Regions from separate parts of the Paenibacillus sp. FSL E2-0178 genome, predicted to be linked through region 2. Evidence: a T-box and tRNA genes for the amino acid it is inferred to sense, from the RefSeq annotation. Region 2 holds a T-box; the other holds one or more tRNA genes.
What was found. A T-box is a leader RNA that pairs with one kind of tRNA and senses whether it is charged. The one in region 2 lies ahead of lysS (lysine--tRNA ligase), so its partner is inferred to be a tRNA-Lys.

Region 1: it has a tRNA-Lys gene. The T-box ahead of lysS (lysine--tRNA ligase) is inferred to sense a tRNA for this amino acid. The anticodon was not compared.

Annotation. Positions count from the first base shown of each region.
Region 1 covers NZ_CP151953.1:2,104,655-2,110,625, reverse strand. Annotated here, with positions in the region: gene mutM (DNA-formamidopyrimidine glycosylase) at 1-545, shown strand, start outside; gene MHI42_RS09555 (manganese efflux pump) at 731-1,459, shown strand; gene coaE (dephospho-CoA kinase) at 1,469-2,065, shown strand; gene MHI42_RS09545 (lytic transglycosylase domain-containing protein) at 2,065-2,628, shown strand; gene MHI42_RS09540 (alpha/beta-type small acid-soluble spore protein) at 2,728-2,946, opposite strand; gene nrdR (transcriptional regulator NrdR) at 3,111-3,587, shown strand; tRNA gene MHI42_RS09530 (tRNA-Ala) at 3,834-3,909, shown strand; tRNA gene MHI42_RS09525 (tRNA-Lys) at 3,916-3,988, shown strand; gene MHI42_RS09520 (GNAT family N-acetyltransferase) at 4,045-4,593, shown strand; gene MHI42_RS09515 (TetR/AcrR family transcriptional regulator) at 4,761-5,354, shown strand; gene MHI42_RS09510 (DoxX family protein) at 5,375-5,818, shown strand; gene MHI42_RS09505 (SDR family oxidoreductase) at 5,946-5,971, opposite strand, start outside.
Region 2 covers NZ_CP151953.1:703,694-709,664, reverse strand. Annotated here, with positions in the region: gene MHI42_RS02935 (LysR family transcriptional regulator) at 1-382, shown strand, start outside; gene MHI42_RS02930 (5-methyltetrahydropteroyltriglutamate--homocysteine S-methyltransferase) at 398-1,513, shown strand; T-box leader at 1,990-2,254, shown strand; gene lysS (lysine--tRNA ligase) at 2,364-3,917, shown strand; gene MHI42_RS02920 (YebC/PmpR family DNA-binding transcriptional regulator) at 4,012-4,731, shown strand; gene MHI42_RS02915 (hypothetical protein) at 4,871-5,050, shown strand; gene MHI42_RS02910 (NUDIX domain-containing protein) at 5,243-5,677, shown strand; gene MHI42_RS02905 (TSUP family transporter) at 5,800-5,971, shown strand, end outside.

The DNA of each region.
Region 1 (5,971 bases), 1.4 Mb from region 2:
TCACCGATGGTACGGAGCTGCGTTATACCGATGTGCGCCAGTTCGGAACGATGCATCTGTTCCAGCCGGGTGAGGATCTGCTGCTGAAGCCGCTGAATAAGCTGGGACAGGAACCGCTGGATGCAGATTTCACCCTGGAGCGTTTCAAACAGATTGTCTCGCGGAGAAGCACCAAAATTAAGCCGTTGCTGCTGAATCAGGAATATATCGTCGGTATCGGCAATATTTATGTGGATGAATCTCTGCACCGTGCCGGTATTCATCCGGAAGAAACCGCAAACTCTCTCTCGGAGGACCATCTGGCCAGGCTGCATCATGCGATCGTTGCAACCTTGACAGAGGCAGTGAATGCGGGAGGCTCCTCAGTGAAATCGTATGTCAACGGCCAGGGGGAGAGCGGGAACTATCAGGATCAGCACCGCATATACGGACGCAAGGATCAGCCTTGCGCTACCTGCGGAACGTTGATTGAGAAAAGTGTTGTCGGCGGCCGGGGCACGCATTATTGTCCGAGCTGCCAGCCTGTACCGGTGCAGATAAGGTAAGCATTCAGCCGGGCTTATGAAGTGGATTTATAAGGAAATTCTAAGCGGTGTTGTCCATGCTCCATCAAAAGGCAGGCACTCACTACCCGTCCCGCCCATATAATGTGTGAAGATTGCTGATTAAGGCGAACGGAACCCGGCTAACAAGGCCGCCAGGTTCCGGTTCTTCACGGGAGGGATTGCGGGTGCTGAGCCCATTGTTGTCATTGCTGCTGCTTGCGTTTGCTCTAAGTTTGGACGGATTTGGTGTAGGCATTACATATGGACTGCGTAAAATGAAAATTCCTTTGCTCTCAATTATGATTATCTCGCTCTGTTCGGGGGTAGTCATTTGTGTGTCTATGCAGGTCGGCGTGCTGCTGGCCAAGGTGGTCTCACCGCATGCCGCTTCCAGTATCGGAGCGGTTATTCTCGTCTTGATGGGCTGCTGGTCGCTGTTCCAGATGCTGACACAGAAAGAGAAGGAGCAGGGGGAAGCAGAGCTGGGCGCCGGAGACGGGCTCCCAGACCGGCAAGCCTTGCTGGAGACGGCTGCTGCCGCTGCGATTGGGGAAGAGGATGAACCGCTGAAGCCGGCTGTATTCTCTCTGGAGCTCCGGCATCTGGGAGTAGTCATTCAGATCCTCCGCACCCCGTCTTCCGCCGATATGGATGCTTCCGGGAGTATTTCCTCCATGGAAGCCATGGTCCTGGGCATTGCGTTGTCGCTGGATGCCTTCGGTGCCGGTCTCGGCGCTGCGCTGCTCGGGTTCAGCCCGGTGTCAACCTCGCTGATGATCGCAGTGTTCAGCGGAACATTTCTGCTGCTGGGGATGAAGACAGGACTAAGATTGTCAGGCAGCTACTGGATGAAGCATGCGGCTGTTCTGCCGGCGTTATTATTAATTGCAATGGGTATAATGAAGCTATTATGAGGTGAGTACATGATTATGGGCTTAACCGGAGGGATTGCCTCCGGAAAAAGCACCGTGTCCGCACTGTTTGTCGCCAAGGGAGCTGCTCTGGTGGATGCCGACGTTATCGCCAGAGAGGTTATGCTCCCCGGACATCCGGTGCTGGCCGCTGCTGCACAGGCTTTTGGAGAGACGATTCTGCAGCCGGACGGAACACTGGACCGGGCGAGGCTGGGGGAGATGGTTTTCCGGGATCCGGAAGCACTTCAGACCTTGAACAATCTGACACATCCGGCGATCCGCACAGAAATTAAGGACCGTATGTATGCGTTAGATCAGGAAGATCCGCAGCGGCTGGTTATTGTGGATATTCCGCTGCTCTATGAATCACAGCTGGACAATTTATTCGATCAGATTATTGTGGTCTATGTGCCCCGCAGAGTCCAATTGGCCCGGCTCATGGCGCGGAGCGGAATGACGCTGGAACAAGCCGAGAACCGGCTGAAATCGCAGATGGACATCGAACTGAAGCGCAGGAAAGCCGACTATGTGATCGACAACAGCGGTGATCCCGTAGCTACGGAGCGGCAGGTTGCCGGCCTGTGGGACAGGCTGGGCCTCTCATGATGAAGTGGCTGCGCAAAAAAAGAGTACTGCTGGTGCTGTTTATCGGCTTTACAGCGATCCTGTTCCTGGGCACCAATTGGATGTCGTGGTTTTATCCGATACATTATAAAGATGAGATCCGCAAACACAGCCTTACTTATGAGATGGATCCGTTCCTGGTGGCGTCGATTATCCGCGTTGAGACCAATTTCAAGACCGGACGCGAATCCAAAAAAGGTGCGATCGGACTGATGCAGCTGATGCCGGATACCGCCAAGTGGGCGCTGGAAAAGGCCAAGCTTCCCGATGTGTCGCTGGAGCGGCTAAAAGAAGAGCCATCCTCCAATATCGAACTGGGCACCTGGTATTTGTCTACGCTTTCGCGGCAGTTTGACGGCAACCGGACAGCGGTTATAGCCGCTTATAATGCCGGCCCCGGCAAAGTACAGAGCTGGCTGGATGAAGGCCGGTGGGACGGAACAGAAGCGTCTGTGAAGGATATCCCGTTCGGCGAGACCCGTCATTATGTACAGCGCGTCATTTATTATTATGACCAATACACGGAGCTCTACAGTGAATTCTGAGGCTCTGCTTTAAATATTGCGTTTGTGCCGACATAAAAAGAAGCATCAAACGGCCCGGAGGCCGTTCAATACTTCTTTAGGCAAGCTTATGGAGACAGGTTATTTGTATTGACCTGCCAATTGCTGTTCAGCCAGGGTTACAAGACGTTTAGTGATGTAACCACCGATCGAACCGTTTTCGTAAGATGTTTTATTGCCTTGGTATCCATCTGGGGAGAGGGTGATACCTAGTTCTTGGGCAACTTCGAATTTCAGTTGTTCCAAGGCACCGCGTGAATTTGGAGCTACCAGGTTATTGGAGCTGTTGTTTTGGCTCATTGCTGTTCACCTCCTATCGGTTGGTAACTGTATTATGTGCCGGACTTGCCATATTCATAACAACAAATAAACGGTGATTTCTGGAAATTAACATAAGCCCCGTAGAGCCTGGTTTTTCAGGAGCGGGGCATACCCATTCTTATTATGAGGAAGTGATGAAGCTTATGAAATGCCCTTACTGTGATCACACCAACACCAAAGTGCTTGACTCCCGTCCAGCCAATGAGAATAAGTCAATCCGCCGCAGGCGCGAATGCGAACTGTGCAGCCGCCGTTTCACCACCTTCGAAATGATTGAAGAGACCCCGCTGATCGTCATCAAAAAAGATGGCAGCCGCGAAGAATTCAGTCGTGACAAAATCCTCCGTGGCCTCATCCGTGCCTGCGAGAAGCGTCCCGTTTCCGTAGAGCGTCTGGAAGTCATCGTATCCGAGGTTGAGAAAAGCCTGCGCGGCATCGCCCTGGCCGAGATCGAGAGCCGCCAGATCGGCGAGCTGGTCATGGAGCAGCTCTATCCTGTAGATGAGGTAGCTTACGTCCGCTTCGCGTCCGTGTACCGCCAGTTCAAGGACATCAACATGTTTATGAAGGAACTGAAGGGACTGCTCTCTAAGGGTACTGAGGAGCTGGACGGGCTGTAGGAGGCTTTGTGAAGAGGTAATGTGCCATTCCTGGCATAAAGGGGCTAGCCTTGATATTGTGAGGCTGGCCTCTGTGTGAAGCGCCTCTGCATAGAAATTAATTAATTTTGTAAAAGTGTTGACACTGATGCTGAATTTCTGTATTATATAGAAGTCGCCTACGAAACATAACAACTTGAAAGCGACTTGAGCGGACCGCTCAAAATGGATTTCAGAATACATAATGTGATTCGAAATCAAGCGTATGGGGAATTAGCTCAGCTGGGAGAGCGCATCGCTGGCAGCGATGAGGTCAGGGGTTCGAGCCCCCTATTCTCCACCATACTACGGACTCTTAGCTCAGTTGGTAGAGCAGTAGACTCTTAATCTATTTGTCCAGGGTTCGAGCCCCTGAGAGTCCATCACAGAAGAAACGGCAGAGATGCCGTTTTTTTGTTGTCTGGAGGGGGATATTTCCATGATCATTAATAATCAGGAATACCAGGTGAAAGGTCTGAATTACACGATCCGCTCAGCAGTTAAGGCAGACGCGAAGTCTCTGTCTGGGGTAAGGCTTCAGGTTGACGGGGAGACCGAGCATATGGACCGGGTGCCGGGAGAAGCTTTTATTGATGAAGCCGGATTTGAAACAATTATCGAAAGGGATACGAACCATCCGCGGAATATATGTCTGGTTGCGGAAGCGGACGGCAGAATCATTGGTTATTCCCGGTGTGAAGGACATGATCTTCAGCGGTTTAAGCACAAGGTGGAATTTGGGGTAGGAGTCTTGAAACAATATTGGGGCTTCGGAGTAGGTAAAAACCTTCTGCAGGCGTCCATTTCCTGGGCTGACGCAAACGGAATAACCAAGATCATTCTAAGCGGCGTTCTGGAAACCAATGAGAAGGCGATCCGCTTGTACCAAAGCCTTGGTTTTGAAGTTGAAGGGATACTGAAGAAGGACCGTATCCTGTCAGACGGCAAATATTACAGTACATATATGATGGCGAGATATACAGATTAGGCCTGGGAGTAGAAAGGCTTGATTGTCCCCAAGAACGGCAGAGCTGCTGTTCTTTTTTATTTGTCTCGGGTATCTGAGCCTTTGTTTCTATTTACAAACCGATGGTCGGTATGTATAATCATGATAAATAAAGTCAAAGCAAAGCAGGACGAAGGAGGAGAATCGCCATGAAGAACTCAGACCGCCGGAAGCAGACCATCCGGCAACTACTGGATGCAACCAAGGAATTGTTGCGGGTCAAAAGCTGCCATGCGATCACCTTAAAGGATATCATGGAGCAATCGCAATTATCGAAGGGTGCAATATTCCATTATGTAAAGAGCAAGGATGAGATTTTTGCCTGGGTGCTGGAGGAGAGGCTTGAAGCTGTGAATGAACGTTTTGAGGAAGAAGTGGCAGGCAGCCTTAACAAAACGTTCGACGGGCCGATGCTGGCCATCTCCAGGAGCCTTGCAGGATTGGAAGACAGCCATGAAGCGACCAATAAGGTTCTTCTATACTTGCTGGGCAAGGAGAATGAACCGGCGGTAGCGGAAGTGCTTGAGCATTTTCATGAGCGGTCGGTATCAGTCTCCAGGCAGTGGATTACAACGGGTCAAAGGCACGGGGTGATTAAAGAAAACGTGAACCCTGATGAGACGGCGGAGTTGTTCGTCCTGCTGTCACTGGGTCTGCGTGTGCGGGCATCCCTGCGCCCATCATCTAAGTCAGTTGCAGCGAAAGAGGTATCGGACTTTATGGCTGGAATTCTGAAAAAATAAAGTTAAGGGAGGATTATAAAATGGTTCCTTTTATAGCGCTCATCTTATCCTTTTTGCTGTTTCGGGTGGTTGGTCTCCTGGGCGTGACTTATTGGAATGACTGGCATACCTCCATTCAATGGGCAGTATCCATAATGCTGCTAATGGGTGCTTCTGCTCACTGGGGGCGGCGGCGGTCTGATTTGGTAAGAATGATGCCGCCTGCTTTTCCGCAGAAAGAATGGATTGTGACGGTTACCGGGATCTTGGAAATTGCCGGAGCTATCGGTATCCTTCTGCCAGCTTTCTCACCAGCGGCTTCTGTGTGCCTCGTTTTGCTTCTTATCGCAATGCTTCCCGCCAATATCTTTGCCGCCCGCAACAAGTTGACAATCGGCGGCAAGCCTGTGCCGAAATTGCCGGCCCGTATAGGAATTCAGATCATATTTATCACTGCAGTACTACTTGCCTCCCCGCACATATAACTGCTGATCTACACGAGCTGGGGCTATATTGGTCAGATTTCAGCTTGCACGACTGATCTTGCTAAGAACTCCAGAGCTTCCATTCCTTCCGTTGTCCGGGGACAGGGAATACTGTTAAAGGAACCGGCTATGAACGGGGCCGGAGCATGTTTC
Region 2 (5,971 bases):
CGGCAAAGAAAGAATCACTATTGATGATATTCTTGCGTTTCCTTATATTACTTTTGAGCAGGGGGATAACAATTCACTGCACTTCTCGGAGGAAATGCTTAGCTTCACACAGATTGAGAAGAATATTAAAGTTACCGACCGCGCCACACTGACTCATCTGCTGCTCGGAAGTGATTCGTATACGGTAGGCACAGGAATAATGGCCTCTGAACTGAATGATGCGGGACTGGTCACTATTCCTTTTGACAGCAAAGAGGTGTTCTCTGTCGGCTGGATTGCCCACAAGGACCGTAAACCGAGCGAGATTATGTCGGGGTATATTAACATTCTGAATGATCTGGTGTCGGATAATTATTTCGAGCTTGAATCATTCTTACTTTAACAGCAGGAGGGACGTATGAGTAGTCCAGTTATCGGATCGACAAGAAATGCACCGCCCTTTCGCTATGACATTGTCGGAAGCTTCCTGCGGCCAGAAGCGCTCAAAGCTGCGCGCAGCCTGCATGCCCAAGGTACCATGACCGCCGGGGAACTGCGTGAGGTGGAGAACATAGAGATTGCCAAGCTGCTCCAACAACAGAAATCCCTGGGGCTGCATGCCGTAACCGATGGCGAGTTCCGCCGCTCCTGGTGGCATCTTGATTTCTTCTTCGGGGTACAGGGGACGCAGAAGATCACACTCGGGCCGGCTGGCAGCTCCAAGGAACCGGTGAACCGGGCCGAGAGCTTCAAGATTACCGGTAAAATCGCATTCGGCGACCATCCTATGGTGGCAGACTTCAGCAGTTTGCAGCAGATGGCCGGAGACACGTTTGCCAAAATGACCATTCCCTCACCGGCGCTGTTTCATTTCGTGCAGGATTATAACGGAAATGAGGTCTACTCGGATTCCGCAACGCTGTATGGAGATATCATCCGGGTGTACCGGGATGCGATACAGGCCTTCTATGATGCCGGCTGCCGGTATCTGCAGCTGGATGATACCACGTGGGGCACACTTTGCAGCGGCAAACACCGGGCGCATCTGCGCAGCAGAGGCGTCGATCCCGACCAGCTGGCGAAGGACTATGTCCGGCTGATTAATGAGAGCATCGCTGCGCGCCCTGCGGATATGACGATTGCGCTGCATGTTTGCAGAGGTAATCTCCGCTCGACCTGGTTTGCTGCCGGGGGCTACGGGCCGGTTGCCGAAGAGCTGTTCGCTGGCGCCGAAGTGGACGCGTTCTTCCTGGAGTATGACAATGAACGTTCCGGTGATTTCGAACCGTTGCGCTACATCCGTGGGCAGTTCGTCGTTCTGGGACTGGTCACCACCAAGCATGGCGGCCTGGAGAACAAAGAGCAGCTCAAAGCCCGGATCGCCGAAGCGGCAGAATATGTGGATATTAATCAGCTCTGTCTCAGCACCCAATGCGGCTTCGCCTCCTCCGAGGAAGGGAATATCCTGACCGAAGAAGAGCAGTGGGACAAGCTGCGGCTGGTGATTGAGACGGCGGATGAGGTTTGGGTGTAGAAGGTATATGCTGCATAGAGAGCGGGGTTGTACGAAGGAGTGACCTGCTCTCTTTTTTGAGGGGAGATATAAGATATATGCTTCGCCAGGACCTGATGGGATGGGGGGGTGACCACCACCTTGGGCCAAGCACCACGCGCCGGGATGAGGACCCGGAATTAGTTGGATTTAATCCACTTGCTGATGAACAAATGGTCCCTGTCAAGGTAGCAGTTGGAAAAACAACACTTAAATGATCATCTTTCACCCAGAGCAGCAAAAACCAATAGTATTAGATGTCATTTATCCACTTGCTTTCACTAATACTTCAGAAATGGGGAAATTAAGATACGTTTTTCCACTTGCTTATCGTGCGAGGCGGTACCCTAACAGCTTCCACACCGGCATCTCCCAAGGGGGGACTGTTCCCGGTTAATGCTTTGTTATTGACAGAACCCTCCCTCCCGCAGTACACTTGCAAATAATTACTTACATACACACAAGCGATGAAGAGAAGAGTAGGCAGGCGGCAGCGTTCACAGAGAGCTCCAGAGTGGTGAAAGGGGGCAGCGAAGCGTCTGATCTGAAAAAAGTCTCTGAGCTGCATACGGAATTGGGCACAGCCCCAAGGATGCTATGCCGGGATCTCCCGTTACAGAGATAGGGTATAAGCGTAATGGCCGTACCCGAAGAGGCGGGCCTGGCAACATGTCCGCGAACAGAGGTGGTACCACGAAGCTTATTCAAGCTCTCGTCCTCAAGATAACAATCTTGAGGGCGGGAGCTTTTTTGCGTTCCCGGGCAAGCCGGCTTCGTGCCAAGTCAAACAGGTTCCACATGAGCTCCATACTAACAGTAGAGGTGATTGGCCATGCATTGGGCAGAGAGAATAGCAAACCAGTTAATAGAAAACCATCCAGAGCGTAAGACTTTTGTATGTGCATCGGGGATCAGTCCGTCCGGATCGGTCCATATCGGAAATTTCCGCGAGATTGTAACCACTTCGTTTGTAGCCAAAGCACTGCGGCGGGCGGGGAAGGAGGTACGGTTCATTTTCTCGTGGGATGACTTTGACCGGTTCCGCAAGGTTCCGAAACATGTGGACCCCGCGTTCGGACAATACATAGGGCTGCCGTATTCGCAGGTTCCCTGTCCGCATGGCTGCCATACTTCGTATGCGGCACATTTCGAGGCGGAGTTTGAGCAGGCGCTGCAGGCGTTTGAGATCGAGCCTGAATTCATCTATCAGAGCCGGGAATACCAGTCACACCGCTATAATCCGGCAATCCTGCATGCCCTGCGCCACCGGGAAGAAATCTACGATATTCTGATGTCGTTCAAAACAGGCGAGAGCTCTGCGGAAGAGCGGGCAGCTTTTTATCCGGTGAACGTATACTGCGGACGGTGCGGAAAAGATGCGACAACGATTCACAGCTTCGATGACAGCGCAGAGACCGTGGTGTACAGCTGTAAGTGCGGTCATGCCGATACCATATGTGTTCCTGAGGCTGACAACCTGAAGCTGCACTGGAAAATCGACTGGCCGATGCGCTGGAACATGGAGCAGGTGGTGTTTGAGCCTGGAGGACGTGATCACTCCTCTGAAACCGGAAGCTATAATGTGGCCGCAGTAATCTCGGAGCGGATCTTCGGCAACCCGCCGCCTATGTATGAGCCCTATGAATTTATCAGCATTAAAGGCAGTTACTCCAAAATGTCCAGCTCTTCCGGGCATAATTACACACCCGATGATCTGCTGAACATATATGCCCCGGAGAATATCCTGTTCCTGTTCGCCAAATACCAGCCGAATGCGGCTTTTCATATTGGATTGGATGAGGATGTGCTGCGCAATTATGCGGAGTTCGAGCGATATGCTGCTGCAGTTCATGCCGGAACATTAACGGGTGATCTTGCGGATGCGCTGGAGTTATCGTTGCTTAGCGGCTCTACCGGAACGTCCCCGAGCTTCAATCAGGTGTCCAGTCTGCTGCCATTAATCAACTTCGACCGGGAACTGCTCCGGGATATTCTCACCAAGAATGGGGAGAAGGCAGATGAGCATCAGCTGCTGCTGACGGCGGACCGGGCGGAGCACTGGATCAGAAACTGGATGCCGCACAAGCTGATTACGGTCAATTCTTCGCCGAACTTAGCCTATTATCATTCACTGGACGCGGCAGAACTGAAATGGCTGCGCACCCTCTGCAGTCTGCTAAGAAACTGTGAGCTGGACGAAATGCAGAGAATGACCCAGATCTACGCCATCTGTCATCATGAGGACAAAAAAACGATGCGGACTCAGCAAAAAAGGCTGTTCACCATTATCTATCAGCTAGTTCTGAGTGCGGATGAAGGCCCGCGTCTGCCGATGCTTATTCAGGCTGCGGGGACGGACCGGATGCTGTCTTTACTGGATTTATGAATGGAGCCGGACGGCCCTTTACGGGATATATCGAACAGAGGTATAATATACAGGACTGTTTTTAATCAAATGTTGGAAAGCGAGCGGTAACGATATGGGTCGTAAGTGGAATAATATTAAGGAAAAGAAAGCATCCAAGGATGCCAATACAAGTAAGGTCTACGCCAAGTTCGGTGTAGAAATCTATGTTGTCGCTAAGAAGGGTGAACCTGATCCGGAATCCAACCGTGCACTGAAGGTGGTTCTGGAACGCGCCAAAACTTACAATGTGCCGAAGGCGATTATCGACCGTGCACTTGAAAAAGCAAAAGGCAGCGGCGACGAAAACTACGTGGAGCTGCGTTATGAAGGCTTCGGTCCAAGCGGTTCGATGATCGTGGTCGATGCGCTGACGAATAACGTTAACCGTACAGCTCCGCTGGTACGCTCCACCTTCAGCAAGAATGGCGGCAATATGGGCGTCAGCGGCTCGGTAACGTATATGTTCGATCCGACAGCTGTAATCGGTGTGGAAGGCAAAACTGCGGATGAAGTGATGGAGCTGCTGATTGAAGCAGACCTGGATGTCCGTGATGTGCTGGAAGAGGATGAAGCAGTGATCGTGTATGCCGAACCCGACCAGTTCCACGCTGTACAGGAAGCTTTCCGCGGCGCAGGCATTACGGAATTCACCGTAGCCGAGCTGACTCTGCTTCCACAGAATTATGTGGCCCTGCCTGAAGATGCACAGGCGCAGTTCGAGAAGCTGATTGACGCTCTCGAAGAACTGGACGATGTGCAGCAGGTCTACCACAACGTGGATTCGGAAGAATAGAATAAGCTGCTTTGCTAAGCGGACAAGCCTATTTCGGGCTTGTCCGCTTTTTCACTTCTTCCATGCTGTGTATATTCTCTGCTGATCTTTGCCAAAATAAACCGAACCGAGTAGCACACTACTTAGAGGAGGCAATACAGTGGAAGAATATACAGCACCGGATAAGAACCTGGTCAATACCGTCAAGGAGCTTGATCAGGACCCGGTCACCAGTCAGGAAGCGCAGCAAATGGAACAGAAGAAGAGTGACATCCGCAAGGAATCCCTAAGGGATGACAAAACGACCTATAAGAAAAATGAGCAGAATACGTATAAATGATTTGTTCCTGATAATGTAGTAGCAGGGGCCAAGCGGGCGGTGAGGGCAACCTCACCGCTTTTTTGGCATTCAATGAAGAAGACAGTACCATTCCCGTCTGACATAGATCACCCTGATATGATATAGTCGATGATATATGCAAACTAATGTTCCCGTATATTAATTGGCTGAACTAATAGGAGGAATTACGAAATGGAACCTTTCCGGTTGTTGAGTGTAGTCCATGTATTTCTGATCAAAGACGGGCAAATATTGCTGCTGAGGCGCTTGAACACAGGACATCATGATGGAGAATACGGTCTGCCTGCGGGCAAGCTGGATGGAGGAGAAGAGCTTCATTCCGCCGCCATCCGTGAAGTCCGGGAAGAATGCGGTGTTGTTATCGCTCCATCAGACCTTGAAATGCTCGGAGCGATGCATATCCGGATTTCCGGAAATGAACGGATTGATTTCTTCTTCAAAGCGGAGCATTGGAGTGGTGAGATTAGCAACACCGAGCCTGATAAATGCGATGATCTGCGCTGGTTCCCGCTGGATGATTTTCCTGATAATATGATTTCTTATGTAAAGGAAGCCTGGAGCAAGTTCAGGGAGGATGTCTGGTTTGCTTCACATGGCTGGGCGTGACAGGAGTAAGCGTAGCCGTGCGCATTTTCACAAATCTATGGTGCATCCCGCCAAAATTGTGTATGCTGAATGAAGTTTACTGAAAACAAATGTAAAGTACATAGCAGGAGGATTTCCGCAGGATGGAAGATTGGACGATTGGCATGGTGGCAGTATTGGTGCTTTGCGGTTTTTTGGCCGGATTAATTGACTCTGTGGTAGGCGGGGGAGGACTGATTGCAATTCCTGCACTGCTGTCCGTAGGGATTCCGCTTCCTCTGCTGCTGGGCAGCAGCAAATTAGCCGGGTCCATGT